One region of the Cellulomonas sp. ATA003 genome, then DNA from elsewhere that is predicted to be linked to it. Evidence: riboswitches for the same ligand, from Rfam matches in the RefSeq annotation. Region 1 holds a riboswitch; the other holds the start of a gene.
The links. Region 1 has a riboswitch for thiamine pyrophosphate ahead of REH70_RS04875 (YkoF family thiamine/hydroxymethylpyrimidine-binding protein). Riboswitches for the same ligand answer to the same signal wherever they lie in the genome.

Region 1 (14,472 bases):
CGACCTCGCGGTGGGCGACGACGGCCGCATCCGCGAGATCGCGATGGTGGTGGACCCGGACAAGCTGACGCAGACCGAGGCATGACGTCGGGCCGCTGCCGACGCCGGGCACGCCGCCCCGCGCGCCGCCACCCGCCGTCGTCGGCGAGGATGAGGCGCCCGCACCCACCCAGGAGACCCGTGACCGCCACGCCGCACGTCGGCACCGACTGGCTCGCCCGCGCGGACGAGCTGGATCGGACCGACCCGCTCGCCGCCGTGCGCGACGAGTTCCTGCTCGACGCCGCCCCGGACGTCGTCTCCTACCTCGACGGCAACTCCCTGGGCCGACCGCTGCGGGCGACGGCGGACCGGATGGCCGAGTTCGTCGGCGGCCAGTGGGCCGGACGCCTCATCCGCGGCTGGACGGACGGGTGGATGCAGTGGCCCGAGACGGTCGGTGACGAGCTCGGCCGCGTCGCGCTCGGCGCCGCCCCCGGGCAGACCGTGGTCGCCGACTCCACGACCGTGCTGTTCTACAAGCTCGTCCGTGCGGCCGTGGACGCCGCCCCACCCGGCCGCGACGAGATCGTGTGCGACACCGACAACTTCCCGACCGACCGCTACGTCATCGAGGGCATCGCCGCCGAGCGCGGGATGACGGTCCGGTGGATCGACACCGACCCCACGGCCGGCGTCACCGTGGAGGAGGTCCGCGCCGCCGTCGGCCCCCGGACGGCGCTCGCGACGTTCAGCCACGTCGCCTACCGCTCGGGCTGGATGGCCGACGCCGTCGCGATCACCGACGCCGTCCACGCCGCGGGCGCCCTCGTGCTGTGGGACCTCAGCCACTCGGTCGGGTCGGTCGAGCTCCGGCTCGACGACTGGGACGTCGACCTCGCGGTCGGGTGCTCGTACAAGTACCTGTGCGGCGGGCCGGGGTCGCCGGCGTTCGGCTACCTCGCGACCCGGCACCACGGCACGCTGCGCCAGCCGGTGCAGGGGTGGATGGGGCACGCCGAGCCGATGCTCATGGGGCCCGGGTACGCGCCGGCGTCCGGTGCCCGCGCGCTGGTCAGCGGGACGCCGCCGATCCTCGCGATGGTCCCGCTGCGGTGCGGTCTCGAGGTGATCGGCCGCGCCGGGATGGCCGCCGTCCGTGCCAAGTCGCTCCGGCTGACCGAGTTCACCCTCGAGCTGGTCGACGCGTGGTTCGGCGACCTCGGGGTCGACGTCGTCTCGCCGCGCGACCCCGCCCGCCGCGGCGGCCACGTCACGCTGCACCGCGCCGACTTCCGCGAGGTCACCGACGAGCTGTGGCGGCGCGGCGTGATCCCCGACTACCGCGACCCCGGCGGCATCCGGATCGGCCCCGCGCCGCTGAGCACGTCGTTCCTCGAGGTGCACGACGGGCTGGCCGTCCTGCGGGACGTCCTCACCGAGCGGCCCGTCCCATGACACCCGACGCCGCCACGGGTCACGCCAGCCGTCACGTCACCGTGCTCGTGGCCCCGGACGAGCTGCCGGACGCCGCCGCGTCGCTCGAGGTGCTCGACGCCGCCCTGGACGCCCGCGGCCTGACCGGCGAGCTCGTGCTGACCGGGTCCCCGGACGAGCTGCGCGACGCGATCGCGGCGGCGACCGCGCGGGGGCACGAGCCCGTCGTCGTGCCCGGGGTGGCGACCGACCTCGGCCCTCTCGCCGCCGACGTCGCCGCACCGGTCCTGCGCCTCGACCTCGACGGCCGCCCGCGCGACCAGGCACCCGCCGTCCGCCGGCACCTGCGGGGCCGCGGCCTCGACGGCCTGCGGTACGCCGTCGACGCGTGGTGGGCGCACCACACGCACCCGCCCGCGCTGACGCACCGCTACGGCCCCGATCGCGACCAGGTCGCCGACCTGCACCTGCCGACGACGCCGCCCGGTCCCGACGGTCACCCGGTCGCCGTCCTCGTCCACGGCGGCTACTGGCGCTCACGCTGGGAGAGCGACCTCATGGAGCCCCTGGCGCTCGACCTCACCGCGCGCGGCTGGGCGACGTGGAACGTCGAGTACCGGCGTCCGGACGACCACGGCTGGGCGGCCACCACCGACGACGTCGCCGCGGCCCTCGCCGCGCTCGCGGACGTCGACGAGCATGCAGACGGCGCCGCGCCGCTCGACCTGGCGCGCGTCGTGACCCTCGGGCACTCCGCCGGCGGTCAGCTCGCCATCCGGCTCGCGGCCGACGTCGCCGCGGACGTCACCACCGACCACGCACCCCACGTCCGCCCGGCGCTCACGGTCTCCCTCGCCGGCGTGCTCGACCTCGTCGCGGGCGACCGCCTCGGGCTGGGTGGCGGCGCAGTCGCTGCCGCCCTCGGTGCCCGGCCCGAGGACGCGCCGGACCTGTATCGGGCGTCGTCACCGCTCTCGCGGGTTCCGGTCGGCCTACCGCTCGCGGTGGTGTGCGGTCTCGACGACGACCCGCACCTGCTGGCCATGGCCCGCGCCTTCGCGACGCAGGCCCGCGCCGCCGGCGACGACGTCGTCACGGTGGAGGGGCCGGGGGACCACTTCGCCGTCGTCGACCCGCGGTCCCGCCTGTGGCGCGCCGTCCTCGACGTGCTGGAGCCGCTCGCGCCGTGACCGGCGCGGGCCTGCACGGCCCGGCTGCGAGTGACCCCGCTGCGAGTGACGCGTCAGTGCGCCCCGACCGGCGCCTCGGCCGCGACACCCGTCCGGTCGTCGTCGGCGGCGGCCGCGGCGCGCGCGACCCGGTCCCGCTGCCCGCGCAGCACCGTCGCCCCGACGACGGTGACCAGCGCGAACCCGATCGCGGACGCCCAGAACGCGGTCTGGTACCCCTCGAGCGCCGCCGCGGCCTGCACGGCCGGCGACGCGTCGCGACCGACGAGGTAGTCGGCCGTCGCGTTGGCGGCCAGGGTGCTCAGCAGCGCGGTGCCGATCGACCCGCCGACCTGCTGCATGGTGTTCACGGTGGCCGACGCGACGCCGGCGTCCTGGCGCTCGACGCCGGACGTCGCGGTGGCGAAGCTCGAGGAGAAGATGAGGCCGAGGCCGGCGCCGAGCACGACGATCGCGGGCAGGACCGTGGTCGCGTACGCGGTGTCGACGCCGATCCGGGTCAGCAGCACCATGCCGATCGTGGCGAGCGAGCCACCGACCGTGACGAGCACCCGCGGGCCGACGCGCGGCAGCAGCCGGGCACCGACGAGGGTCGAGGACAGCATGATCGACGCGCTCATCGGCAGGAAGGCGAAGCCGGTCTGCAGGGCCGAGAAGCCGAGCGTGAGCTGCAGGTAGTACGTGAGGAACAGGAACAGCCCGAACATCCCGATGGCGACGAGGCCGATGGCGAGGAACGCCCCGCCGCGGTCGCGGTCGAGCACCACGCGCAGCGGCAGCAGGGGATGGGCGACCCGGCGCTGGAGCAGCACGAAGCCCACGAGCAGCGCGACGCCGAGGACGAGGCAGACGGCGGTGAGCGTGTCGTCCCAGCCGTTGACCTCGGCGTTCGAGAACCCGTAGACGATCGCGACGAGGCCGAGCGTCACGGTCAGGACGCCGGGCAGGTCGATGTGCGGACGCGTGGCCGGGCGCGGGACCGCGTGCAGGTAGAGGAAGGCGCCCACGACGCCGACCGCGGCGATGAGGATGTTCACGTACAGGCACCACCGCCACGACGCGTACTCGGTGAGCACGCCGCCGAGCAGCAGCCCGATGGCCGCGCCCGATCCGGCGATCGCGCCGAAGATGCCGAACGCCTTGCCTCGCTCCCGGGGGTCGGTGAACGTCGTGGTGAGCAGGGACAGCGCGGCCGGGGCGAGCAGGGCGCCGAACACGCCCTGCAGGGCGCGTGCGGCGACGAGCCACTCGAACGACGTCGCCGCGCCGCCGAGCGCGGAGGCGGCGGCGAAGCCGATGAGGCCGGTGACGAACGCGGGGCGCCGGCCGAAGAGGTCGGAGAGCCGACCACCGAGCAGCAGCAGGCTGCCGAACGCGAGCGAGTAGGCCGTGACGACCCACTGCCGCTGGTCGTTGTCGAACCCGAGGTCGGCCTGGGCGGTGGGCAGCGCGATGTTCACGATGGTGCTGTCGAGCACGACCATGAGCTGGGCGACGCCGATGACGGCCAGCCCCAGCCACCGGTGGTCCCGTCCGCTCGAGGTGGGTGCGGCAGCGGCGGTCGTGCCGCCGGGGGCGGCACGCAGGGAGGACGACGTCGGGTCGGTCATGGGGCGCCCTTCAGGCGGACAGCGGGGAGGACGCGTTCGACGCTGGACGCTGCTGGAGGCTAACGCCGCCGACGTCGTCCTGCTTCCCGGCGCCGACCAGCCATCACCGCACGACGGCCCCAGCCGATCGCGCAGCGTCGTCCCGTCGTACCGGCGCCGGAACCGGCCCCGGCGCTGCAGCTCGGGGACCACACCGTCGACGAACTCCGTGAGTGACGACGGGTAGAGCGCCGACATCACGACGAACCCGTCCGCGGCGCCCGAGTCGAACAGGTCGCACAGGTACTCCGCGACCGTGGCCGGCGAGCCGGTCGGCTGGGGCTTGAGCTGCGTCATCGCCTGCCGGACCGCGAGGTCCCGGACGGTGAGCCCCTCGGCACGGCACGCGCGCAGCAGCATCTCCTCGAACCCGTCGCTGCCGGTGGAGCCGCGGTGGGCCTCGATGAGGCGGGCGGCGTCGGCGTCGGGGTCGAGCTCGTCCGGGGCGGCGTGCAGCAGCCGACCGAGCACCGTGAGCACCTCGGACTCGTCGAGGAGGTCCTCGAGCTCTGTCACGCGCCGGTGGGCGGCCGCGTCGGTCGGCCCGACGACGGGCTGGACGGCCGGGAGCACCCGGAGGTCGTCGGGGTCGCGCCCGTGCGCGGCGGCCCGCTCGCGCAGCTCGGTCCGCAGGGCGCGCATCGCCTCGGGGGAGTCGGCGCTGGCGAAGACCACCTCGGCCCACCGGGCGGCGAATGCCTTGCCACGGTCGGAGGCACCGGCCTGCATGAGCACCGGCCGACCCTGCGGGCTGCGGGGGAGGGTGATCGGCCCCCGGCTGAGCGGCGGACCGTCGCCGCGGGCCGGGATGCGACCGATCCGGGCCGGGGCGGCGAAGACGCGGCCCGGCCGGTCGAGGGTCAGCGCGTCCGGCTGCCAGGTGTCCCACAGGTCGAGCACGGTCTGCACGACTCGGTCGGCGTGGTCGTACCGCTCACCTTTCGGCGGCATCGCGGGCAGCCCGAGGTTGCGGGCTTCGGCGTCGGTGGTCGAGGTGACGATGTTCCACGCCGTCCGCCCGCCGGACAGGTGATCGAGGGTCAGCAGCGTGCGGGCGATCGCGTACGGCGGCAGGAACGTCGTGGACACCGTCGCCCCGAGCCCCAGGTGCTGCGTGGCGCCCGCGGCGACGGCGGCGACGACCACGGGGTCGAGGTAGATCGTGCCCTTGCCGCCGGTCCGGACCGTGGTCGCGTAGTCCCCGGTGTGGTCCTCGGGCACCGCGAGCGCGTCGGGCAGGAACATCATGTCGAAGCACCCGCGTTCCAGCGTGCGGGCGAGGTCGGCGTAGAACCGGGCGTCGAGCCAGTCGGTCCGGCTCAGCGGATGACGCCAGTTCTCCGCGTACTGGCTGGTCGGCGGGGTGACCATCGCGATCAGGTGCATGGTGTCAGCGGGTGAGCGCACCGGGACCCTCCAGGATGTCGAGGACGGCGCTGAGCGCCAGGACGAGGGCGAGCACGGCGAGCACACCGACGACGAGCCCGGCGTCGCGGCGGTCCACCGCCACGGGCCGCCACGTCGTGTGCGGTGTCCGCCCGAGACCGCGGGACTCCAGGGCCTGCGACATGCGCTCGCCCTTGCGCAGCGAGACCACGAGCAGCCCGAAGACGACGCCCGCGTGGTGCCGGACGCCGAGCACGGCCCGGCCGTCGTCGCGCAGGGGAGCCCGCACGGCGTGCGCGTGCTGCAGGGTCGCCCACTCGCGCGGCATCTCCTGGAGCATCCGGTACCCGGCGAGCGCCGCGTAGGTGACCCGCGGGCTGAGCCGGGCGTTGCTGCGCAGGCTCGTCATGAGCGCGACGCCGTCGGTCGACAGCAGGAAGCCGACCGCCAGCACCCCGATGAGCAGGGTGCGGGCGGCCAGGGCCGTCCCGATCTCGACGCCCTCCTGCGTGACCCGCAGCGGCCCCGCCGTCCACAGCACCGTCCCGGGCCGGGACAGCGCGTTGACCAGGAGCACGCCGACGGCGAACGCGACGAACGGCACGTGCGCGAGCGCGAGCGTGCGCGGCGCGGCCCGCGTCCCGACGACGACGCCGACCAGCGCGAGGCCGTAGAGCACCCCGGGGGTGAGCGGGTCGAGCACGAAGAGCACGACCACCGAGACCACGGTGAGCAGCGCGAGCTTGACCGTCGGATTGCGCCGCGCGAGCGGCGAGTCGGTGACCGTGCGGCCCAGCGCGCTCATCGGGCCACCGCCGCGTCCAGCCGGCGCACGACTGCGGTGACCGCACTGTCCGGCAGGTGCTCGAGCAGCCACGCGACCAGCGGCGGCACGGCCAGCCCGGCGCGTCGCATCAGCGCGGTGTCGCGCAGCGTGGCCGCCGTCGGGCCGTCCGCGAGCACGCCGCCCCCGCCGAGGACGACGACGCGGTCCGCGACCGAGACGACCGTGCGCAGGTCGTGGCTCACCAGGACGACGGCGGTCCCGGCCGCGGCGGCGGCCCGCAGCGTCGCGACGGTGGCGAGCGTGTCGCGGCGGTCCAGGCCGAGGGTCGGCTCGTCGGCGAGGAGGACGGGGCGCTCGTGCGCGAGCATCGCCGCGAGGCTCAGCCGCCGCTTCTCCCCGCCGGACAGCCGGAACGGGCTGGCGTCGGCGAGGTGCTCGAGCCGGTGCCGCCGCAGCCGCTCGGGGACCACCGCGGCGGCGACGTCGGCCGGCAGCCCGTGGGCGATCTCGCCCGCGACGGTGTGCGCGACGAACCCGTGCTCGGCGTTCTGGAAGACCAGCCCCGGGCGGGGGCCCTCGACGCGGCCCGCCAGCGGGGGCAGGAGCCGGGCGAGGGTGAGCAGCAGCGTCGTCTTGCCGACGCCGTTCGCGCCCAGCAGCGCCACGACCTCGCCCGGGCGGACGGTCAGGTCGACGCCGGCGAGCACGGCGCCCGCCGGCGCGCCGGTCGCCGGCTCGGGCCGGCGACCTCGTCGCCGGCCGTGCCCACCCCGCCCGCCCCGGCGCGGAGCCGGACCGGCGGCGTCGCGCCCGACCGCCAGGCCGCGCGCGGCGAGAACGGGCGCGGGGTCGTCGGTCCCGGGACGGTCCGGTCCGGCGGCGGCCGCAGCGGCAGCCGGGACGTCGTGGGCCAGACCCAGGACGAAGCGCCGGTTGGCCTCCGCCGCGAGCCCGCCCTCGACCCCGGTCAGCGCGACGAGCTCGGCGTCCAGCGGCAGCCAGCAGCCCGCGGCGTGCAGGCGCGCGGCATGGTCGCGCAGCACGACCGCCGTCGGGCCGTCGGCGAGCACCCTGCCGTCCTCGCTCAGCGCCAGCGCCCGCGCGGGCAGTCCGGCGGTGCCGGCCGGGCCGGCCCACTCGTCGAGCCGGTGCTCGACCAGGACGACCGCCGGTCGGGGCCGCGTGACCGTCCCGGTCGCCCCGCCGCCCGCCCGCTCGCTCGCCGCGTCGCCCGGATCCCCGCCGGGCACCTCGCCGGGCACCTCGCCGGGCCCGGTGCGCACCGCGGACCGCACCGCGGACCGCACGGACGCGACGCCGTCGGGGTCGAGCATCGACGTCGGCTCGTCGAGCAGGAGGACCGCGGGCTCGGTCACCAGGGCCGCCGCGAGCGCGACCCGCTGGGACTCGCCGCCGGACAGCGCCGCCGTCGCGCGGTCACGCAGGTGCCCGGCGCCGACCGTGGCCAGAGCGGCGACCACCCGCGGCCCGATCCCCGCCGGGTCGACGGCGTCGTTCTCCAGCGGCAGCGCGAGCTCCTGCTCGACGAACGGCAGGCACACCGCCGACGCTGGGTCCTGCGCGAGCACCCCGAGGTGGCGTGACCGTTCGACGACGGACGTGTCCGCCGTCGTCGTCCCCACCACCGTCACCTCGCCGGTGAGCTCGGCGTGCACCGCGTGCGGGACGACGCCGGTCACGGCGTGCAGCACGCTCGACTTGCCGGACCCGGAGGGGCCCAGCACCACGACCTGCTCACCCGGGCCCACCCGCAGCGACACCGCGCGCAGCACGGGCTCGGGATGGCGCGGGAACCGCACCGACACGTCGCGGAGCTCGACGACGGCCCCTGCCGTCGCGCCGGCCTCTGCCGTCGCGCCGGCCTCTGCCGTCGCGCCGGCCTCTGCCGTCGCGCCGACCCGCGCCGTCTCGGCGGCCCGCGCCGACCCGGCGACGTGCGCCGCCTCGGCCGCGCCGGTGGACGGGAGGACCGCCTCGTCCGCGCTCACCGCCCGACCGCGTCGCGACCGATCGCGAAGTTGTCGACCACGCCGGTGCGCGCGATCGCGCTCACGATCACCTTCGCGAGCAGGCCGCCGAGCACGATTCCGGACACGAGCTGCATGCCGAACCGCAGGAAGAAGATCTCCTGGCCGTACCAGCCGGACCGGAACGCCGACCAGAAGAACACCAGCCCGGCGCCGAGCAGCCCGGAGACCGCGAAGACGGTCCACCCGAACCGCCGGTAGCGGGTGAGCGCGAACGGCAGCTCGCTGCCCGCGCCCTGCAGGATCGCGGCGACCATGAGCAGCGGCCCGACCGGTGAGCCGAGGAACACGAACTCCACGACGGAGGCGAGCAGCTCGGCGACGACGCCGGCGAACGGCCGCCGGACGATCGCGACGGCGATGGGGGCGACGAGCAGCCAGCCGCCGAGCAGGACGTGCTGGGAGAGGTCGCCCGCGGGGCCCATGAGGATGCTCAGGCCGTTCCACGCCTGGACCAGGGCCCAGTACGCGAACCCGAACACGACGCCGAGCACGACGACGAGGACGAGGTCCTTGAGGTCCCACGCCGTGCGGCGGGTGCGGGCCGCGCGGGCGGACGAGGCGGCGGGGGAGGAGGCGGAGGAGGGGGAGCCGGTGGTGGTCATGTCCGTCCCTGCCGCTCAGGCGCCGGCGGGGCTCGGCGAGCCCACGGACACGGTCAGGTGGGTGACGACGTGCGGCACGTGCGCACCGACCTCGGCCCAGGCGTCGGCCGCCGTCGCGAGCACCTCGGCGATGTCACCGGTCAGCCGGGTCGCGTAGTGGACGGAGCCCGTCGCGGTGCCCCGGGCGCGGGCCCGCTCGATCGCGGCCTCGATCGGGGCCATGTGGCTGCCCGCGTCGCTGCCGCCGTCGAGCAGGGGGTACAGCGACCACTGGGCGGTCGCGGCGACCCCGGTCGGCGCGATCTCGACCGGCGCGGCGGCCGGCAGCCCGGTGACGGTGAGGTCGCAGGTGACCTCGCCGGGGCACCCGCGGGACAGCAGCACGTGCGCGACGACGTGCCCACCGCCGGTCCGGCGCGACGCGGCGGCGAGCACACCGGCGAGGTAGCCGACGATGCGCTGCTCCGCCGGGGCGTCGACCGCGCCGACGTAGGTGCTGACGTCGTCGGTCTCGAGCACGAGGCCGTCGGTGAGCCCGGCGTCCGCCGCGTCGGCGAGCGCGCCGAAGATCACGTCGACGAAGTCGCCGGTGTGCGGGTGCAGGCTGAACCGGGCGCCGATGCCGAGGCGCGCGGGAGTCGCGTCGTCGGGCGTGCCGGTCAGGCTGCCGGTCGGACGGGTGACGTGCGTGGTGGTGGTCATGGCGGTCCCTCCCAGAAGGGCCCGCGGGTACGTCGAGACCGCCCGACGCGCGCGCGTCGGGCGGTGCCCTGCTCCCTACGCCGGTACGAACCGGATCAGGTGGACGGGTCTGCGGACGGTCCGCACTCTCAGCGCTCCACAGCGCTCCCCGGGGGTGCCGCCGAACCTAGCCACGTGCCACGGCGGTGTCCAGGCTGCGGTCACCGCGTCCCGCGGCCTGGACACCGTCGCCGGTCAGAACACCCGGATCGCGACCTCCGCCGGGGCGGCCAGGAGCTCCTCGATCTCGTCGTCGAGCCGGACCATCGTCAGCGACGCGCCCGCCATGTCGAGCGAGGTGCAGTACTCGTTCACGTAGCTGCGGCCGACCGTGATGCCGCGCTCCGCGAGGAGCCCGTGCGCGCGGCGGAACAGCAGGTACAGCTCGCTGATCGGGGTGCCACCCAGGCCGTTGATCATGAGCGCGACACGGTCGCCGTCGGCGAACGGCAGGTCGCTCGCCACGGCCTCGACGAGCTCGTCGACGATCGCGTCGGCGTTCGTCAGCGGCCGGCGCTCGCGGCCGGGCTCGCCGTGGATGCCGACGCCGAACTCCATCTCGTCCGCGCCGAGCTCGAACAGCGGCGACCCCTTCGCGGGCGGCGTGCACGCGGTGAGGGCGACCCCCATGGAGCGGGTGACGCTGTTGACCTTGCGGCCGATGCGCAGGAGCTCGTCGAGGTCCGCGCCGCGCTCGGACGCCGCGCCGACCGCCTTGATGACGAAGAAGTTCCCGGCGACGCCGCGCCGGCCGATCGTGTACGTGGAGTCCTTCACCGCGACGTCGTCGTCGACCATGAGGATCTCGACCTTGAGGCCGTCCGCCTCGGCCATCTCCTTGCCCATGTCGAACGCCATCCGGTCGCCGGTGTAGTTGTTCACCAGCAGCAGGACGCCCTTCGGCGAGGCGAGCCGCTTCGCGGTCTCGTAGACGTAGTCCATGGGTGGGGCGGCGAAGACGTCGCCGGGGCACGCGGCGTCGAGCATGCCGCGGCCGACGATCATCACGTGGGCCGGCTCGTGCCCGGACCCGGAGCCCTGGACGATCGACACCTTGTCCTCGCGGGGCGCGTCGGAGCGCATGATGAGGTTGAACTCCGGCACGTAGGTCAGCGTGTCCGGGTTGGCCAGCGCGATGCCCTCGAGCATCTCCGGGACGAACCTCTTCGGGTCGTTGACGAACTTCTTCACGACACTCCTTCCGTCTGCCACACCTGGTTGATGGATTCGATGATCACGGCGAGCCCCATGGCGCCGGCGTCGACCGAGCCCTTACTCCGCTCGCCGGTGTACGACGCGCGCCCCCGCCGGGCGACCATGTCGCGGGTCGCCTCGGCGGCCTCGCGCACGGTGGTCGTGGCGGCGGCGAGCGCGGCGGCGCCGTCCGCGCCCGACCGCAGCTCGTCCTCGAGGCGGTCGGTGAACGGCACGAGCGCGTCGAGCAGGGTCTTGTCGCCGACGTCGGACTGCCCGCGCGCCTTGATGCCCTCGGCCGCGCTGCGCAGCATCGCGACCACCTGCTCACCGGTCAGGGTGGTCGCGCCGCCGGCGACCATCCCGGCGCGCAGGAACGCGGTGCCCCAGATGGGTCCGGACGTCCCGCCGATCCGCGACGTGATCGTCATGCCGGCCTTCTTGAGGAAGGTCCCGATGTCGGTGCGATCGAGGTCGTCCCAGCCTTCGAGGAGCTTCTCGAAGCCGCGGGCGAGGGAGTAGCCGAAGTCGCCGTCGCCGACGACGGCGTCCAGCTCGCCGAAGTAGGTCTCGTTCTCCACGGCGGTCCGGGCGATCGTGCGGACGACGAGCTCGACGTCCTGGGCGCTGCCGGTCATGCGTCACCTCCAGCGGTCGGGTCGGCGGGGTCGGTCGGCGCGGTCGGGTTCCTGCCGGCCGCGAGGCAGGCCCGCAGGTCGTCCAGCGTCAGGTGGTCACCGGGGCGGACGTCGGCGCGGTCGGCGAGCACCTCGATCGGGGGCGTCCGGGGTCGCCGAGCTCGGAGACCACGAGCACGGCCTCGTCGAACGCCTCGTCGCGCGTGTAGCCGTTGACGGTCACCAGGCACGGCAGTCCGGCGCGGGTCGCGGCGAGCAGGCCGTTGCGGGAGTCCTCCACGACGAGCGTGTCGGCCGGGTCCAGCCCGAGTCGCTCCACCGCGAGGAGGTAGATCGCCGGGTCCGGCTTCTTCGCCGGCACGACGTCGCCCGCGAACACCGGGACGCGCGCGGCGGTCTCGTCACCGACGGCGTGGGCGAGGACCGCCCGGACCGAGGGCTCGGCCGACGTGGAGGCGACCGCGACCGTCCAGCCGGCGTCGAGCGCGGCGGTGACCAGGCGCGCGATGCCCGGCCGGGCCGGGATCGCGCCGTCGGCGACGAGCGCGGTGAAGCGGGCGGTCTTGTCCCGGTGCCAGGCCGCCAGCAGGTCGGCGCGGGCGGCGTCGTCGTCGGGGATGCCGGCGGCGCGGACGAACTCGGGGTCGGCGAACAGGCTCGCCATGCGCTCCTTGCCGCCGCCGATCCGCAGCTTCTCGGCGTAGTCGTCCTCGCTCCACCGCACCGGCAGGTCGTGCGCGGCGAACGTCGCGTTGAACGCCGGCAGGTGCCCGTAGCGCTCGGTGTCGCCCAGGACGCCGTCGCAGTCGAAGATGAGCGCGGTCACGCGGCACGCCCCGCGCTGCCGAACAGCCGGATGTGGCTCCGCGCCATCTCCAGCACGGCGGTCCGCTGCGCGGTGAACAGCGCCGGCGGGTCCCACCTGCCGCGGGCCTCCGCCTCCTGCAGGTGGGCGAGGCTTGCCTTGAGGTAGGCCTCCTTGAGCGCGGTGGAGATGTTGACCTTCGCGCAGCCGCGGGCGATGAGGTCGGTGAACTGCTCGTCGGTCAGGCCGGTCCCGCCGTGCAGCGCCATCGGGATGCCGGTGGCCTCGACGAGGTCGGTGACCCGCTGGTGGTCGAGGGTCGGTGCGGCGGTGTACTGACCGTGCGCGTTGCCGATCGCGGGGGCGAAGCAGTCGATGCCGGTGCGGCGGATGAAGTCGACCGCGACCTCGAGCGTCTGGATGACCGGAGAGTCGTCCGAGCCGACGCCGTCCTCGACGCCCTGGATGCCCTCGATCTCGCCCTCGACGTGCGCGCCGTGCCGGCGTGCCTCGGCGACGACCTCGGTGGTCTGCCGCAGGTTCTCCGCGACGTCGAGCTCGTGCGCGTCGAACAGCACCGAGCTCCACCCACCCTCGAGGCAGTCGGTGATGACGGACCGGTCGGGGCAGTGGTCCAGGTGCAGCGCGACCGGGACCGGGACGTCGCGCACGAGCGCGGAGAAGATGCCGTAGAGGGGTCACGTCCGTACATCCGCACCGTCTTGACCGACGTCTGCAGGATGACCGGGGCGTTCTCCTCGACGGCGGCCGCCAGGACGGCCTCGATGCTGAGGTCGTTGACGACGTTGATGGCCGCGACGCCGTACCGGTCGGCCAGCGCCCGGTCGAGGAGGTCCTTCAGCGGGACGACGGGCATCCGGTCTCCCTACGCCGGTGGGCGCCAGGTCGGCGCGGGGCCGTCCGGCGGCGGGGCGTCGTCGCCCGGCGACACCAGTGGACCCCGGCGGCGGGTCCCGGCGGCATGGGGAAAGCCCCCATCCTCCGCTCAGATCCACCCCCGCTCGAGGGCGTGCACCGCCGCACCGGTGCGGCTGCGGGTGCCGGTCTTGCGGATCGCGGCGCCCACGTGCTTCTCGACCGTCTTGGGTGACACGACCAGGCGACGGGCGATCTCCCGGTCCGCCAGGCCGCTCGCGACCAGGGCGAGCACCTCGGTCTCCCGGGCGGTGAGCGGGCTGGTCGCGGTGGGGCCGGCGGCCTCCACCGCCGCGACCCGAGGACCGGCGGGATGGTCGGGGGCGAGCGCGGCGAGCGGCACGTCGGTGACCGCGGCGTCGGTGATCGGCGCCGGCGGCAGGTCGGTGTAGGGCAGGTCCGCGCGCAGCAGGGTGCCCCAGCCGGGCACGTGCGCGACGTCGGCCGCACCGCCGGTCCCGGCGGCCAGGGCGTGCAGGGCGCGGCGCTCGGCGTCGTCGATCCGGTCGACCGCGTCGCGTCCGGCGCCACCGGCCCCCTCGTGCTGGATGAGCAGCCGCAGGGTGCTGCTGCGGTGCACGAGCGCGACGTGCAGGCGCGACGGCGGCTCACCGCGCGCGGCGGCACGCTCGGCGGACGCGACGAGGTCGAGGGCGGCCCGTGCGAGCGTGGCGGGGACCGGGCGCACGCGCCCGACCTCGGTCAGGGTCGTCGGCGCACGCGTGCCGGCGTCGGGCTCCTGGCCGCGGTCGCGGATGAGCCGGGCGAGCGACGGCTCACCGGACCCGGCGGTCACGATCGCGCCGGCGGCGGTCTGCGTGAGGACGTCGAGCCGGTCGATCTCGGCCGCGGTGAACCGGCGGCGCCGCCCGGCGAACGCGACGTTGACGCCGATGAGGTCCCCACGCCACCAGATCGGCACCGCGACGACGGACCCGCGGTTGGCGGGGTGGTCGGGCGGCAGGTGACGTGACGTCAGCGCGGAGTAGTCGTCGATGACGACCGGACCGCGGTGCGCGACGGCGTGCCCGGTCGCGCCGTCCGCGAGGGAGAAGGTGTCACCGAGCCGGCACAGGA
Region 2 (14,472 bases), 1.0 Mb from region 1:
GTCGGGCTCGTCCTGCTCGGCCACGCGGCGGGCACCTACCGGTTGTCCGAGGTCATCGCCGACCCGCCGGGCGGCACCGTCGCCACCGTCGCGGTGGTGTGTCTCCTCGCCGGTGCGGTGACGAAGTCCGCACTCCTGCCGTTCCACTTCTGGCTGCCCGCGGCCATGGCGGCGCCGACGCCGGTCAGCGCCTACCTGCACGCGGCCGCGATGGTGAAGGCCGGCGTCTACCTCGTCGCGCGCTTCGCGCCCGCCTACGCCGACCTCACCGCCTGGCGCGTCATCGTGCTGACGCTGGGCTGCGGCACGCTTCTGCTCGGCGGCTACCGCGCGATGCGGCAGTACGACCTCAAGCTCGTGCTCGCGTTCGGGACGGTCAGCCAGCTCGGCCTCATCGTGCTGCTCGTCGGCTACGGCACCCAGGCCACCGCGCTCGCGGGCGTCGCGCTGGTCGGGGCGCACGCCATGTTCAAGGCCGCCCTGTTCCTCGTGGTCGGGGTGGTCGACGCCGCCGCCGGCACCCGCGACCTGCGCCGGCTCTCCGGGGTGGGTCGCGCGCTGCCGGTGACCGCGACCGTCGGCGTGCTCGCCGCCGCCTCGATGGTCGGCCTGCCGCCGTTCGCCGGGTACGTCGCCAAGGAGGCGGCCCTCGAGGCCGTCCTGCACGACGACGACGGCGGCTGGGTCGCGATCGTCGTCCTCGCGGCGGTCGCGGTCGGCTCCGCGCTGACCGTCGCGTACGGGCTGCGCTTCGTGTGGGGTGCCTTCGCCTCCAAGCCGCAGCCGCCCGTGGCCCCCGCCGGCACCGACGCGGCCGCCGAGCAGCCGACCGGCTTCGCCTCCATCTCCCAACCGTCGTTCGTGATGACGGTGCCCGCGCTCGTGCTCGCCGTCCTCGGTCTGGTCCTGGCGCTCGTGCCCACCGTGGGGGAGGAGGTGCTCTCGCCCTACGCGTCGACCCTCCCGCGCGGCGAGGCGGGCCACCTCGTGCTGTGGGCCGGGTTGACCCCGGTCCTGCTCATCACGATCGGCGTGCTCGTGGTCGGGACGGCCCTGTTCGTGGCCCGGACGCGGGTCGAGCGCGTGCAGGTCGCGCTGCACGTCGACGTCGACGCCGACCGCGCCTACCGCCGCACGATGCGCAAGCTCGACGACTTCGCCGCCGACGTCACCGCGCAGACCCAGCGCGGATCGCTGCCCTTCTACCTCGGCGCGATCCTCATCGTGCTGGTCGCGCTGACCGGGACGGCTCTGGTGACCGGGACGCGGCTGCCGGACGCCGTCCTGTGGGGCGACTCCGTGCTGCAGGTGATCATCGCGGTCCTCATCCTGGGCGCGGCCGTCCTGGCGGCCCGCTCGCGCCGCCGGCTCAAGGCCGTGGTGCTGCTGGGCGCCTGCGGCTACGGGATCGCGGTCCTGTTCCTCCTGCACGGCGCCCCGGACCTCGCGCTCACGCAGGTGCTCGTCGAGACCATCACGCTGGTGGTGTTCGTGCTCGTCCTGCGCCGCCTGCCCCCGTACTTCTCCGACCGTCCGCTGGCCCGGAGCCGGTGGCTACGGCTCGCGATCGCGCTCGCCGTGGGCTCGGCCGTCGGGGCGCTCGCGCTCATCGCCCCCGGTGCGCGCCAGCACCTGCCGCAGTCGGTGCCCTTCCCCGAGGAGGCCTACTCGTTCGGGGGCGGCAAGAACATCGTCAACGTCGTCCTCGTCGACATCCGCGCCTGGGACACCATGGGCGAGATCGCGGTGCTGCTGGTCGCCGCGACCGGCGTCGCGTCGCTCATCTTCCTCCAGCGCCGCAGCGGCGAGCTGCACCGGCTCGGCGACGTCGACGAGCGGACCGCTGCCCGCGTGTGGGGTGGCGGGCTCGACGCCGGTGCCCGGCTGCGGCGCCCTGCGGTCGCCCTGACGACGGACGCGCCGCTGCCGTCGTCGCCCATCGACGCCGGCTCGGTCGGGATGGCGAGCCGCCGGGCGCGCTCCTGGCTGCGGGCCGAGCAGACCCTGGCGCCGCAGCGCCGCTCGGTGATCTTCGAGGTCGTCACGCGGCTGCTCTTCCACACGATGGTCGTCGTCGCGCTCTTCCTGCTGTTCTCCGGCCACAACTCACCCGGTGGCGGGTTCGCGGCCGGCCTGATCGTGGGGGTCGCGCTCATCGTGCGGTACCTCGCCGGCGGGCGCTACGAGCTCGGCGAGGCGGCGCCGGTCCACCCCGGTCTGCTGCTGGGGTCCGGGCTGTTCCTCTCCGCCGGTGTCGGGCTCGTCGCGCTCCTCGCCGGTGGTGAGGTGCTGCAGAGCGTGATCATCGACCTCGAGGTCCCGGTTCTCGGGACCATCCACCTGGTGACGTCGCTGTTCTTCGACATCGGGGTCTTCCTCGTGGTGGTCGGTCTGGTGCTCGACGTCCTGCGGTCCCTCGGTGCGGAGATCGACCGGCACGGCGAGGAGGACGGCGCGGACGCCGCCGGGTCCGAGCACGGCGTCGAGGCGCACCTGCCGTCGGAGCCGGGCGAGTCCGACGCCCCCAGCGGGACGCGCGCCGGGAGCGCCGTCGACGACAAGCGCGGCTCCGGCGGCGCCCGCGACACCCCCGGCCCCCGGGGCACCCGTCACACCGAGGAGGTGACCCGATGATCGACCCGGACATGACGCCGAACATCCTGCTCGTCATCGTGGTGGCCGGCCTCGTCTCCACCGGCGTCTACCTCATGCTCGAGCGCAGCCTGACCCGGATCATGATCGGCATCGTCCTGGTGAGCAACGGCATCAACGTGCTGTTCCTCGTCGCCGGCGGTGCCTCCGGTGGGGCGCCGATCGTCGGCTCGACACCGACCGAGGAGATGAGCGACCCGCTGCCGCAGGCGATGGTGCTCACCGCGATCGTCATCACCCTCGGCATGACGGCGTTCGTGCTCGCGATGGCGTACCGGTCGTGGCAGCTCCACCGTCACGACGAGGTGCAGGACGACCTCGAGGACCGCCGCATCGCGAGCATCGCGGCCGCCAACCAGGCGATCTTCTCCGACAGCGACACCCCGGACGTCACCAGCGACCTGGACCTCGACGCCGTCGAGGCGCGCGACGAGACCGGGGAGGGCAGGCGCCGGTGAACGACCTCACCTGGCTCGTGCCGCTGCCCGTCGTCCTGCCCCTCACCGGGGCCGGTCTCGCCCTCGCGATGTGGCGGCACGCCCGCGCGCAGCGGATCATCAGCCTCGTCGCGCTCACCCTGACGCTCCTCGCGTCGCTGACCCTGCTCTGGCAGGTCGACAGCGGGCCGCTCGTCGTCGACGCCGGCGGCTGGTCGGCGCCGGTCGGCATCAACCTCGTCGCCGACCGCCTCGCCTCGCTCATGCTCGCGATCTCGTCGGCGGTGACGCTCGCCGTCCTCGTCTACTCCCTCGCCCAGGGTCTGGCCGACGGGGACGAGGAGACGCCGGTCGCGATCTTCCACCCCACGTACCTCGTGCTCGCCGCGGGGGTCGCGATCGCGTTCCTGTCCGGCGACCTGTTCAACCTGTACGTCGGCTTCGAGGTCCTGCTGGCCGCGAGCTACGTGCTCATCACCCTGAGCGGGTCGGCCGAACGGATCCGGGCCGGGACGATCTACGTCGTCGTGGCGCTGCTGTCCTCGCTCATCTTCCTCATGGCCATCGCGCTCACCTACGCCGCGACCGGCACGGTCAACATGGCTCAGCTCGCGCAGCGGCTCCCGGAGATCGACCCCGGTGTGTCGCTCGTCCTGCAGCTGCTCCTGCTGCTGGCTTTCGGCATCAAGGCGGCGATCTTCCCGCTCTCGGCGTGGCTGCCGGACTCCTACCCGACGGCGCCCGCCCCGGTCACCGCGGTCTTCGCCGGCCTGCTGACCAAGGTCGGCGTCTACGCGATCCTGCGCATCCAGACCCTGCTGTTCCCCGGGGGCGCGCCGACGACCTGCTCATGTGGGCCGCGCTCGCCACGATGGTCGTCGGCATCCTCGGCGCCGTCGCGCAGACCGACATCAAGCGTCTGCTCTCGTTCACGCTGGTCAGCCACATCGGCTTCATGATCTTCGGCATCGCGCTCTCCAGCGAGGCCGGCGTCTCCGCCGCGGTCTTCTACGTCGTCCACCACATCACCGTCCAGACGACGCTGTTCCTCGTCGTGGGGCTCGTCGAACGCCGCGGCGGCACGACGTCGCTCGACCAGCTCGGCGGGCTGGCGAAGATCGCGCCCTTCCTCGCCGTGCTCTTCTTCGTCCCCGCGATGAACCTGGCCGGGATCCCGCCCTTCTCGGGGTTCCTCGGCAAGGTCGGTCTCATCCAGGCCGGCGTCGCCCTGGGGACGCCCCTCGCGTACGCGCTCGTCGCGGGCAGCGTGGTGACGTCCCTGCTGACGCTGTACGCGCTGGTCAAGGCGTGGAACAAGGCGTTCTGGCAGACCGCGCCGGAGAAGGTGGAGGCCATCCGCCTGCCGCGCGCCATGGTGGGCTCCGCGGCGTCGCTCGTGGTCCTCGGGGTCGGCCTGACCGTCGTCGCCGGGCCGCTGTACGGGTACACCGAGCGGGCCGCGACCGACCTGCGGGCGCGCCTGCCGTACATCGAGTCGGTCCTCCCGGGCGGCGGTCGGGGCGACGGCGTCTCGGACGAGGCCGCCCGCGACGCGGAGCCCGGCCGCGCGGACGACGACGCCGACGACGACGTCACCGAGTCCGAGGCCGAGTCCGGCACCGAGTCGGAGTTGGAGTCCGAGTCCGGCACCGAGGACGGTGGGACGCCATGAGCCTGCACACGCGTCGGCGGCGCATCGCCGTGCAGTGGCCGACCCTGGCGTGGCTGACCGTCGTCTGGGTCCTGCTGTGGGGTGACCTCACGGTGGCGAACGTGCTCGCGGGGCTCGCGATCGCACTCGTCGTGAGCATCGCGTTGCCGCTGCCCCCCGTCGCCGCGGAGGGGCGCCTGCGTCCCCTCGGGATCCTCCGGCTGTTCGCCGTGTTCGCCAAGGACGTCGTCGTGGCCAGCGTGGTCGTCAGCATCCAGGCGTTCCGTCGCCGGCCGCCGCGCAGCGCCGTCATCCGGGTCCGGCTGCGCAGCTCCTCCGACCTGTACCTGACGCTCACCGCCGAGTTCTGCTCCCTCGTCCCCGGCTCGCTCGTCGTCGAGGCGCACCGCCTGACCAGCACGCTCTACATGCACGTGCTCGACGCGGGCGGTGCGGACGGCATCGAGGACGCGCGCCGGCGCGTCCTGGACCAGGAGGAGCGGGTGATGCGCGCCTTCGCGTCCGACCGTGAGATCGAGGCAGCCGGCCTCGACCGGTCCCGGCAGCCCGTCGAGTCCTCCCACGAGGTGCCCGCATGACCGTCGTCGCCTGGATCTGCGCCACCCTGCTCGCCGCGGGAGGCATCCTCGCGGTCGTGCGCATGGAGCGCGGCCCCAGCATGCTCGACCGCACCATCGCGCTGGACGTGCTCACCACCACCCTGGTGGGCATCGTCGGGCTCGAGGCGGCGGTCTCCCGCCGCACCGACACCATCCCGCTGCTCGTGGCGCTGTCCCTGGTGGGGTTCGTCGGGTCGGTGACCATCGCCCGCTTCGCGTCCAAGGAGCCGCCCGGCCAGGGCCGGGTCCGGACCCGCGAGGAGATCGCACGCGACGAGGCCGAGCGGCTCGGCCTCGACGAGTCCGACGCCGTCGCGACCCCGACGCGGAACGACCCGGAGGCATGATGGACGGCATCGACTGGACCGTCGTGGCCGACGCCCTCGCGGCGCTGTGCCTGCTCGGCGGTGCGCTGCTGGCGTTCGCCGCCGGGATGGGCGTCCTGCGCTTCCCCGACCTGCTGTCCCGCATGCACGCCGCGACGAAGCCGCAGGTGCTCGGGCTCGTGCTGGTGCTCCTCGGGCTCGCGCTGCGGCTGCGGTCCGGCCCGGTGCTGTCGATCCTCGCGCTGGTGGTCGTGTTCCAGCTGCTCACGTCACCGGTCGCCGCGCACATGGTCGGTCGGGCCGGCTACCGCACCGGGAAGGTCCGCCACGACCTGCTCCTCGTCGACGAGCTGACGGCGGATCAGGACGCCGCCGACGAGCAGGCCGCGGAGCAGGACGCGCGCGAGGCCCAGCGGCAGCTCACCCCGGCCGAGATCGCCCGGGACACCGAGGGCGGCCGCCCGCCGGTGCCCGGGAATCCGGTGACGGGCCGCGCGTCAGCTGAGGAAGCGCGCGGTCCCACGCGTGGCGAGCACGCGGGCCAGGGACGCGACGACGGCCGTCAGCGCCGCGGCGATGGCGACCTCCGTCAGGCCGGCGTCACCCTCGTCCTCGGGCTTGGGCGGCGTGTGGCCGGTGACGGCGTTCCAGGCGGCGGCGACCGCCTTCTGCGCGAGCCAGACGGTGCCCCCCGCGACGGCCAGGCCGACGACCTTGGAGACGGTGGACTGCGTGGACTCGTCGACCACGGGAACCTCCTGAGCAGTGGGTGGAGCGCCCACGCTATCGGCGCCGAGAGGTCGGCGCCGGGCCGGCGGGGGCCGTCCCCGCGGGGGTGGCCGGCGATCGGTACCCCCGACGGCCCCGGTGTAGGGTCCGGGGTGAACGACAGGGGAGCGCCGCCGGGTGACCGGACAGCGCTGAGAGTGCGGTGATCCGCAGACCCTCGAACCTGATCCGGCTCACACCGGCGTAGGGAGTCGGGCTTCTCTTTCCCCGTGACGCTGTGGATGCGCCCGCGTGCGGGCTGCTCCCCGGTGCCACGGGGTACCCCTCCTGCACCGATGAGGAGGACGCACATGGCGAGGACCGCTCGCACCCACCGCACCACCACCGCGCTCACCGGCCTCGCCGGGGCCGTCACGCTGGCCCTGGCCGGCTGCTCCGTCGCCGGCTCAGGCGCCGGCACCGGCTCCGAGCCCGACGCGTCCGGCTCGGGCGGTGGCTCCGTCACGCTCGTCACCCATGACTCCTTCGGTCTGGGCGAGGACTTCGTCGCCGCGTTCGAGGCGGAGACCGGGCTCGAGCTGACGGTCTCCCAGCCGGGGGACGGGGGCACGCTCGTCAACCAGCTCGTGCTCACCCGGGAGTCGCCGCTCGGTGACGCCGTCTACGGCATCGACAGCTCGTTCGCGTCCCGGGCGATCACCGAGGGCGTGCTCGAGCCCTACACGTCGCCCGCGCTGCCGGCCGGCGCGGAGGGCTACGCCGCCGACGACGAGGGTCACCTCACCCCGGTCGACGTCGGCGACGTGTGCGTCAACGTCGACCACGACTGGTTCGCCGAGCAGGGGATCCCGGAGCCGGTGACCCTCGAGGACCTCACCGATCCCGCGTACCGCGACCTGCTCGTGGTGACGAACCCGGCGACGTCGTCCCCGGGGCTGTCGTTCCTGCTGGCGACCGTCGGTGCGTTCGGTGAGGACGGCTGGACCGAGTACTGGGCCGCGCTGCGCGACAACGGGGTCAAGGTCGTCGACGGCTGGTCCGACGCGTACAGCGTCGACTTCTCCGGGTCGTCCGGCGAGGGGCTCGCCCGCTCGTCGTCTCCTACGCGTCGTCGCCGCCGGCCGAGGTGCCCGAGGGCGCGGACGAGGCCCCGACCGGTGCGCTGCTCGAGACGTGCTTCCGCCAGGTCGAGTACGCCGGCGTGCTCGCCGGCGCCGAGAACCCCGAGGGCGCCCGGCAGCTCGTGGACTTCCTGCTCTCCGCCGACGTCCAGGCGGACATCCCGGACGCGATGTACATGTACCCGGTCGACGGGTCGGTTGCGCTGCCTGAGGCCTGGGAGCGGTTCGCACCGCTGTCGCCCGAGCCGTTCACGGTCGACCCCGAGGCCATCGACGCGAACCGCGACGAGTGGATCCGGACGTGGACCGACACGGTCATCGGCTGACGACCGCGCTCGCGGCACACGCCGGCCCGACGACGACGCGTCCGTCGCCGTCGGGCTTGTCGTCGCGCCGGACGACGTCCGCCCGGGCGGTCGCCGGGTGGACGGTGGCCGCGGGGCTGCCGCTGGCGTTCCTCGGGTTCTTCTTCGGCTGGCCGGCCGCGACGCTCGTCGCGCGCGGCTTCACCACCGAGGGCGCGCCGGACCTGTCCGGGTTCGTCGAGGTGTTCAGCCGCCCGCGCACGTGGCGCATCGTCGGCCAGACGCTGCAGCAGGCGGCGCTGGGGACGACGATCTCGCTCGCGCTCGGGATCCCGGGGGCGTACGTGCTGTACCGGCGCCGGTTCCGTGGGCGTGGGCTGGTGCGGGCGTTCGTGACCGTGCCGTTCGTGCTGCCCACCGTCGTCGTCGGCGTCGCGTTCCGCTCGCTGCTGACCGAGGGCGGTCCGCTCGCGGGCCTGCGCCTGGACGGCACCATGACGGCGGTCGTCGCGGCGCTCGTGTTCTTCAACTACGCGGTGGTCGTCCGGACGGTCGGCAGCCTGTGGGAGCGGCTCGACCCGCGTGCGGAGCAGGCAGCCCGGGCGCTCGGCGCCCCGCCGTGGCGGGCGTTCGTCGGCGTGACCCTGCCGGCGCTGGCGCCGGCGATCGCGTCGGCCGGATCGCTCGTGTTCCTGTTCTGCGCGACGGCGTTCGGCACCGTCCTCGTCCTCGGCGGCCCGCGGCTGGGCACGGTCGAGACCGAGATCTGGGTGCAGACCACGCAGTTCCTCGACCTGCGCACCGCGTCGGTGCTGTCCGTCGTGCAGCTCGTGATCGTCGCCGGTGCGCTGTGGGTGGCCGGTCGCGCCCGGACGCGGGGAGCGGGCGCTGCACCTGGCCGGCTCGGGCCGGGCCGCCCCGCTGCGGTGGCGGACGTCGGGCTGGGGCGACCGCGGCGCGGTGGCGGTGACCGGCGTGGTCCTCGTCGGGCTGGCGCTGCCGCTCGCCACGATGGTCGCGCGCTCGCTGCGCACGCCGGACGGGTGGGGGCTCACCAACTACGTGAACCTCGGCACCGTCGGGGACGGGCTGTCGGTGACGGTGTGGCAGGCCGCGGCCAACTCGCTGCGCGCCGCCGTCGACGCGACGGTGCTCGCGCTCGTCGTCGGCGGCCTGGTCGCGCTCGTGGTGTCCCGGCGCCCGCGCGCCCGCGCCGGACGACGCGCGGTGCGCCTGCTCGACGCCGCCTTCATGCTGCCGCTCGGCGTCTCCGCCGTGACAGTCGGCTTCGGCATCCTCATCACGCTGGACCGGCCGCTCGGCCTGCCGGTCGACCTGCGCACGAGCGGGCTGCTGGTGCCGGTCGCCCAGGCGGTCGTCGCGGTCCCGCTCGTGGTCCGCACGGTGCTGCCGGTGCTGCGGGCGATCGACCCGCGGCTGCGTCAGGCGGCGTCGGCCCTCGGCGCGGCGCCCGGTCGCGTGCTGGCGGCCGTCGACCTGCCGATCGCGGCGCGCGCCGTCGGCCTCGCGGTCGGGTTCGCGTTCGCGGTGTCGCTCGGGGAGTTCGGGGCGACGTCGTTCCTCGCCCGGCCGGACGCCCCCACGCTGCCGGTCGTCATCTTCCGGCTGATCGGGCGGCCCGGGGCGGACAGCGCCGGCATGGCGCTCGCGGCCTCGGTCATGCTGGCCACCATGACCGCCGGCGTGATCGCGCTCGCCGAGCGGCTGCGCGGCCCCACGAACGGAGGGTTGCTGTGAGCCGGGGAGGCGCTGGGAGCGCAGCGAGCAGGGCACCGTCGGCGAACCGAGGGTGCTGTGAGCCGGGGAGGCGCTGGGAGCGCAGCGAGCAGGGCACCGCAGGCGAACCGAGGGTGCTGTCAGCCAGTCAGAGGGAGGCACCGTGAGCGTCACCGATCGGGCGCAGGACCGGACCGCAGTCCCGGAGGTCCCCCGCCTCGGCGGCCGCGCGGGCTGGAGGTGCGCGACGTCGTCGTGCGCTACGACGACGGCGACGCCGGCCCCACGACGGCGGTCGACGGCGTCTCGCTCGACGTCGCGCCCGGTGAGGTCGTCGCGCTGCTCGGGCCGTCCGGGTGCGGCAAGTCGAGCCTGCTGCGCGCGGTCGCGGGCCTGGAGCCACCCGTCGCGGGGTCGGTGCGCTGGGACGGCGCCGACCTCGCCGACGTGCCGGTGCACCGCCGCGGGTTCGGGTTGATGTTCCAGGAGGGACAGCTGTTCCCGCACCGCGACGTCGCGCGGAACGTCGCGTTCGGCCTGGAGATGGCCGGGATGGGGCGGTCCGGGCGACGCCGGCGCGTCGAGGAGCTGCTGTCCGTCGTCGGCCTCGAGGGGTACGGCGGGCGGGCGGTCAGCACGCTGTCCGGCGGCGAGCAGCAGCGGGTCGCCCTCGCCCGCGCGCTCGCGCCCACGCCGCAGCTGCTGCTCCTCGACGAGCCGCTCTCCGCGCTGGACCGCTCGCTGCGCGAGCGCCTCGCGGCGGACGTGCGCGCGACGCTCGTCGACACCGGCACGACGGCGCTGTTCGTCACGCACGACCACGACGAGGCCTTCACCGTCGCCGACCGCGTCGCCGTGATGAGCGACGGGCGCGTGCTGCGCGTGGACACCCCGGCGCGCCTGTGGCGCGAGCCGGGATCACGTGAGGTCGCGCAGTTCCTCGGCTACGAGGCCTTCGTGCCGCTGGACGCGCCCCCGGCCGGTGCGGGCGCGGCGAACGCGGGGGCGCTGGCTGCGGCCGACGCCGCTGACGACGGCGCGGTCACCGGGACCGCGCGGGCCGCCGCGGCGGTGCGGGATGCCCTCGGCGAGCGCCCCGGGACGGCGGGCGGCGCCGTCGCGGCGCTCGCACGCGGCGCACTCGTCGTCGACCGCGCAGGGGGCCGGTCGACGACGGGTGCGGATGCGAGCGCCCGGACGGGCGGAGGGCGCCCGGACGGTCCGGGCGCCCTCACCGGGGTGGCCGGGGCGGTGACGTTCCGCCACGGCCGGTCGGAGGTCGCCGTCGACGTCCCCGGGCTCGGGACGGTCACCGCGGTGGCGCCGGGCGTCGCGGCGGTCGAGGCCGGCGCGACGGTGACGCTGCGGGTCGACCCGGGGTTCGTCGCCGTCGTCCCGGGGTGAGCCCGGCCGTGCGGACCAGGCGGACCGTGCGGACCGTGCGGACCAGCTGGCTCAGTCGACCGCCGTCGTCCACGAGCCGCACACCCCGACCGGCCGGAAGCCCAGCGCGACGTTGATGCGCAGCATGTAGCTGTTCTCCTCGGCGTTCCACGTGTGGACCCGGCGTGCGCCGGGCCGGACCTCCGCGAGCCGTTGCAGGTTCACCGCCTTGACGAGCTGCCCGAGGCGGTGACCGCGGTGCTCGCGCAGCACGAGCGTGTCCTCCTGGAACACGACCTCCGGCTGCTCGATCGGGTACTCCAGCTCGGTGAAGCCGGCGAGCGTGCCGGTCGCGACGTGGACGGCCGCCGTGCCGAGCGATGCCAGGCCGCTCGCGGCCGACGTCGCCTCGGCCTCGCGCACGCGGTCGGCGTCCCACGGGTCCTCCTCGATCTCCAGCGCGCCCATCGGGGAATCCGTGGTCATCCGGGTCTCGAGGACGGCGAACTGGTCCACCCACTCGTCGGGGCAGCGGTCCTGCCAGGTGATCAGCCGGTAGTCGGGTCCCGCGACCACCTCCGCCTCGGCGCGGAGCCGTTCGAGGTGACCGGTGTCCACCGGCAGCGGCAGGACGCTGTAGCGGTCGGACTGGTCGAGGCGCAGGCCGTGCCGCTCCGCGAACCGGGCGAAGGGGTCACGCCGGGAGATGCGTCCGCTGCCGCTCGGCGGGGTGATGGCGTCCGGGTCGTCCGCCGCCGGCTCGGTGCCGTGGTCGGAGCCGATGATGAGCAGGCGACGGCCCACGGCCCGGGTGTGCCGTTCGGCCGCCTCGAGCAGTGCGGTGCCGATGCCCTGGCGGCGGTGGTCGGGGTGCACGAGCAGCTCGCCCTCGACGAGGTGGGTGTTGCCCCGCTGCGGGGCCACCAGGTGGGCGGCGCCGACGACGTCGCGGGGCCGGTCCGGGTGCGTCACCACGAGGTGCGTGCGCTCGACCGAGTCGCGGGCGCGAAGATGGGCGAGGACGGCCGGGGCCGGGAACGCAAGATCCGCGTGACCCCAGGTAGCGCGGTGGACGGTGGCTTCGAGGGCCGCCTCGCCGTGGAGCGCCCAGGCGTCGTCGTCGTCGAGCGACGACGGCACGGGGACCGGCTGGACGGTCCAGCGGGTGATGCCGGTGGTGGTCATGCCTCCAGCGTCCGCCGGTGCGCCGGCGGGGTCCAGGCTTTTCCGCGGGACCGGTGGTGGCACGGCTACGCTCCGCGGATGGTGTGGCTCGAGGCCGTCGGCTGGCTCGGCTCGGCGCTCGTCGTGCTCTCGCTCACCCTCGCGGGCGTCTGGCGGTTCCGGGTCCTCAACTTCGCCGGCGCGCTCATCGCGACCGGGTACAACACCTGGCTGGAGATCTGGCCGTTCGCGGCCATGAACGGCGCGATCACGGTCATCGACGCGTACTGGCTCGTGCGGCTGCACCGCGAGCGGCACGACGAGGCCACCTACGACGTCGTCGAGGTCGGGCCCGACGACGCCTACCTCGCCCACACCCTGCGCACCCATGCCGCCGACATCGCGCGCTTCTACCCCGGGTTCACGACCGACTCGTCCGGGGTCGGCACGCGTTCCTCGTGCTGCGCGGGGACGAGACGGTGGGCGCCGTCGTCGTCCGGGACGCCGGGGACGGCGTGGCGCGGATCGAGCTCGACTACGTGACCCCGCGCTTCCGTGACTTCACCCCGGGGGAGTTCGTGTACCGCCGCAGCGGCGTGTTCGCCCGGCACGGGTTCCGGCGCCTGCTGGTGCCGCGGGACGTCGTCGGGTCGCAGGACTACTACGCGCGGGTGGGCTTCTCCGCGACCGACGACGGCTGGGTGCGCGACGTCGACGGCGTCGCGGGCGCGTCGTCCCGGTGAACTCGCACCTCCTGCTCGTGGTCGCACCGTGCACGGTGCGACCCCGAGCGCGGGGTGCGATCTCTCGGGCCGGGGCCGGGGCCGGTGCCGGGGCTCGGGCCGAGGCCGGGGCCGGGGCCGGTGCCGCGACCTCCGCGCTGTGGACGGTGGGGGCGTGCACCGTCGGAGTGGTGGAGGGGCCTGTCCTCGGGCGTCGGGGGAGCACTGTCGAGTGGTGCCTCTGCGTCCCGGGTCCTCGCCGGTCCCCCTCCGCCTCCCTCGCTCCCGACGATCCACCGCGCCTGTGACCACGCGCCGCCGGTCGTCGCTGCCCACGTCCGCGCGGGACGGTGGACGAGGGTCCGGAGGGGCGTCTACGTCGACACGGCGCGCCCGTCGGCCGGCCGGTACGCCGCGGCCCGGGCGGCGAGCCTTGCTCGCATCGCGGCCGTCCGTGCACAGCTGCGCGGCAGCCACGTCCTCAGCCACATGTCCGCTGCCCTGCTGTGGGGCCTCCCGGTCCTCGAGGAGCCGTCGGCCGTGCACGTCATCCAGCCGACGAACCCCAACGCCTCCCTGCCGGGGGACGTCGTCCGTCACGTGCTGACCCTGACGGCGGACGAGGTCGCCACCCGTGCCGGGCATGCGGTCACCACGCTCGAGCGCACCGCCGTCGACTGCGCGATGACCCTCGGGCCTGCCGGTGGCCTGGTCGTCATGGACGCAGCACTCCATCACGGCGCGGACCGGGAGCTCATGGCGGAGCTGCTGCGGCGACGGTCCCGCGCTCGGGGAGTGCGGGTGGCCCGCGCGGTGCTCGCGGTGGCCGACGGCGGCGCGGAGTCGCCGGGGAGTCCATCGCCCGGCTCACGGTCGTCCGCCTGGGTGTCGTGCCGCCGACCACACAGGTCGCCGTCGACACGGACCTCGGGGTCTTCTGGGCCGACTTCGGATGGCCGGAGTGGCGCGTCGTCGCGGAGTACGACGGCGCGGCGAAGTACACGGCGCGCGGGACCGCTGTTGAGACCGTCCTCCGGGAGAAGCGACGTCAGGAGGCCATCGAGGAGGCGGGCACGGCGGTGTTGCGCCTCGTGTCCGAAGACTGCCGCGCTCCGGCGCGACTGCTCGGGCGGCTCCGACGGGTGCTCCCGTCGGACGCGTTCGGCGTCCCCGTCGACCCCTACCTCCGCTGACGGGGCGCCCGGCGGCGCCGGTCTCGCATCGTGCGCGGCGGATCGCACGGTGGACGATGCGATCGGGTGGGCCGGGTGCGAGCTCGGTGCGGGAGCAGGGCGACGCCCCTACAGTCCCTCGAGCAGCGCCTCCATCTCGCTGACCTCACGCGTCTGGTCGGCGACGATCCGCGCGGCCAGGTCGCGGGCCTCGATGTTCTGACCGTCGGTGCGCTGCGCCTCGGCCATCTCGATCGCGCCCCCGTGGTGCGCCGTCATGAGGTCCAGGAAGCTGCGGTCGAAGTCGCGTCCCTCGAGCCCGGACAGCACCTCCATGGCCTCGTCCTGGCTCAGGCCCTCGACCTGCGTCCCGCCGTGGTCCATGGCCCCGTGCTCCGCATCGGCCGCCCTGTCCTCGCCCCACGCCTCGAGCCACCCGGTCATGAGCACGAT

Region 2: it holds a riboswitch for thiamine pyrophosphate, as region 1 does, so the genes downstream of both, REH70_RS20005 (thiamine ABC transporter substrate-binding protein) here and REH70_RS04875 (YkoF family thiamine/hydroxymethylpyrimidine-binding protein) in region 1, are expected to answer to the same signal.

The regions. Positions count from the first base shown of each region.
Region 1 is NZ_CP133990.1:971,590-986,061, forward strand. Features, by position in the region: gene sigJ (RNA polymerase sigma factor SigJ) at 1-85, shown strand, start outside; gene kynU (kynureninase) at 181-1,437, shown strand; gene REH70_RS04850 (alpha/beta hydrolase) at 1,434-2,606, shown strand; gene REH70_RS04855 (NtaA/DmoA family FMN-dependent monooxygenase) at 2,660-5,641, opposite strand; gene REH70_RS04860 (energy-coupling factor transporter transmembrane component T) at 5,646-6,446, opposite strand; gene REH70_RS04865 (ABC transporter ATP-binding protein) at 6,443-8,437, opposite strand; gene REH70_RS04870 (ECF transporter S component) at 8,434-9,081, opposite strand; gene REH70_RS04875 (YkoF family thiamine/hydroxymethylpyrimidine-binding protein) at 9,097-9,783, opposite strand; TPP riboswitch at 9,855-9,935, opposite strand; gene dhaK (dihydroxyacetone kinase subunit DhaK) at 10,018-11,013, opposite strand; gene dhaL (dihydroxyacetone kinase subunit DhaL) at 11,010-11,654, opposite strand; gene REH70_RS04890 (HAD-IA family hydrolase) at 11,743-12,480, opposite strand; gene REH70_RS04895 (class II fructose-bisphosphate aldolase) at 12,477-13,130, opposite strand; partial or broken gene REH70_RS04900 (class II fructose-bisphosphate aldolase) at 13,214-13,336, opposite strand; gene REH70_RS04905 (LuxR C-terminal-related transcriptional regulator) at 13,466-14,472, opposite strand, start outside.
Region 2 is NZ_CP133990.1:4,039,319-4,053,790, forward strand. Features, by position in the region: gene REH70_RS19970 (Na+/H+ antiporter subunit A) at 1-2,634, shown strand, start outside; gene REH70_RS19975 (Na(+)/H(+) antiporter subunit C) at 2,631-3,110, shown strand; partial or broken gene REH70_RS19980 (Na+/H+ antiporter subunit D) at 3,107-4,761, shown strand; gene REH70_RS19985 (Na+/H+ antiporter subunit E) at 4,758-5,339, shown strand; gene REH70_RS19990 (monovalent cation/H+ antiporter complex subunit F) at 5,336-5,707, shown strand; partial or broken gene mnhG (monovalent cation/H(+) antiporter subunit G) at 5,707-6,003, shown strand; gene REH70_RS20000 (DUF4235 domain-containing protein) at 6,184-6,435, opposite strand; TPP riboswitch at 6,567-6,682, shown strand; partial or broken gene REH70_RS20005 (thiamine ABC transporter substrate-binding protein) at 6,766-7,461, shown strand; gene REH70_RS20010 (hypothetical protein) at 7,542-7,862, shown strand; partial or broken gene REH70_RS20015 (ABC transporter permease) at 7,919-9,599, shown strand; gene REH70_RS20020 (ABC transporter ATP-binding protein) at 9,813-10,982, shown strand; gene REH70_RS20025 (GNAT family N-acetyltransferase) at 11,034-12,146, opposite strand; gene REH70_RS20030 (hypothetical protein) at 12,225-12,668, shown strand; gene REH70_RS20035 (hypothetical protein) at 12,641-12,868, shown strand; gene REH70_RS20040 (hypothetical protein) at 13,738-14,040, shown strand; gene REH70_RS20045 (DUF305 domain-containing protein) at 14,149-14,472, opposite strand, start outside.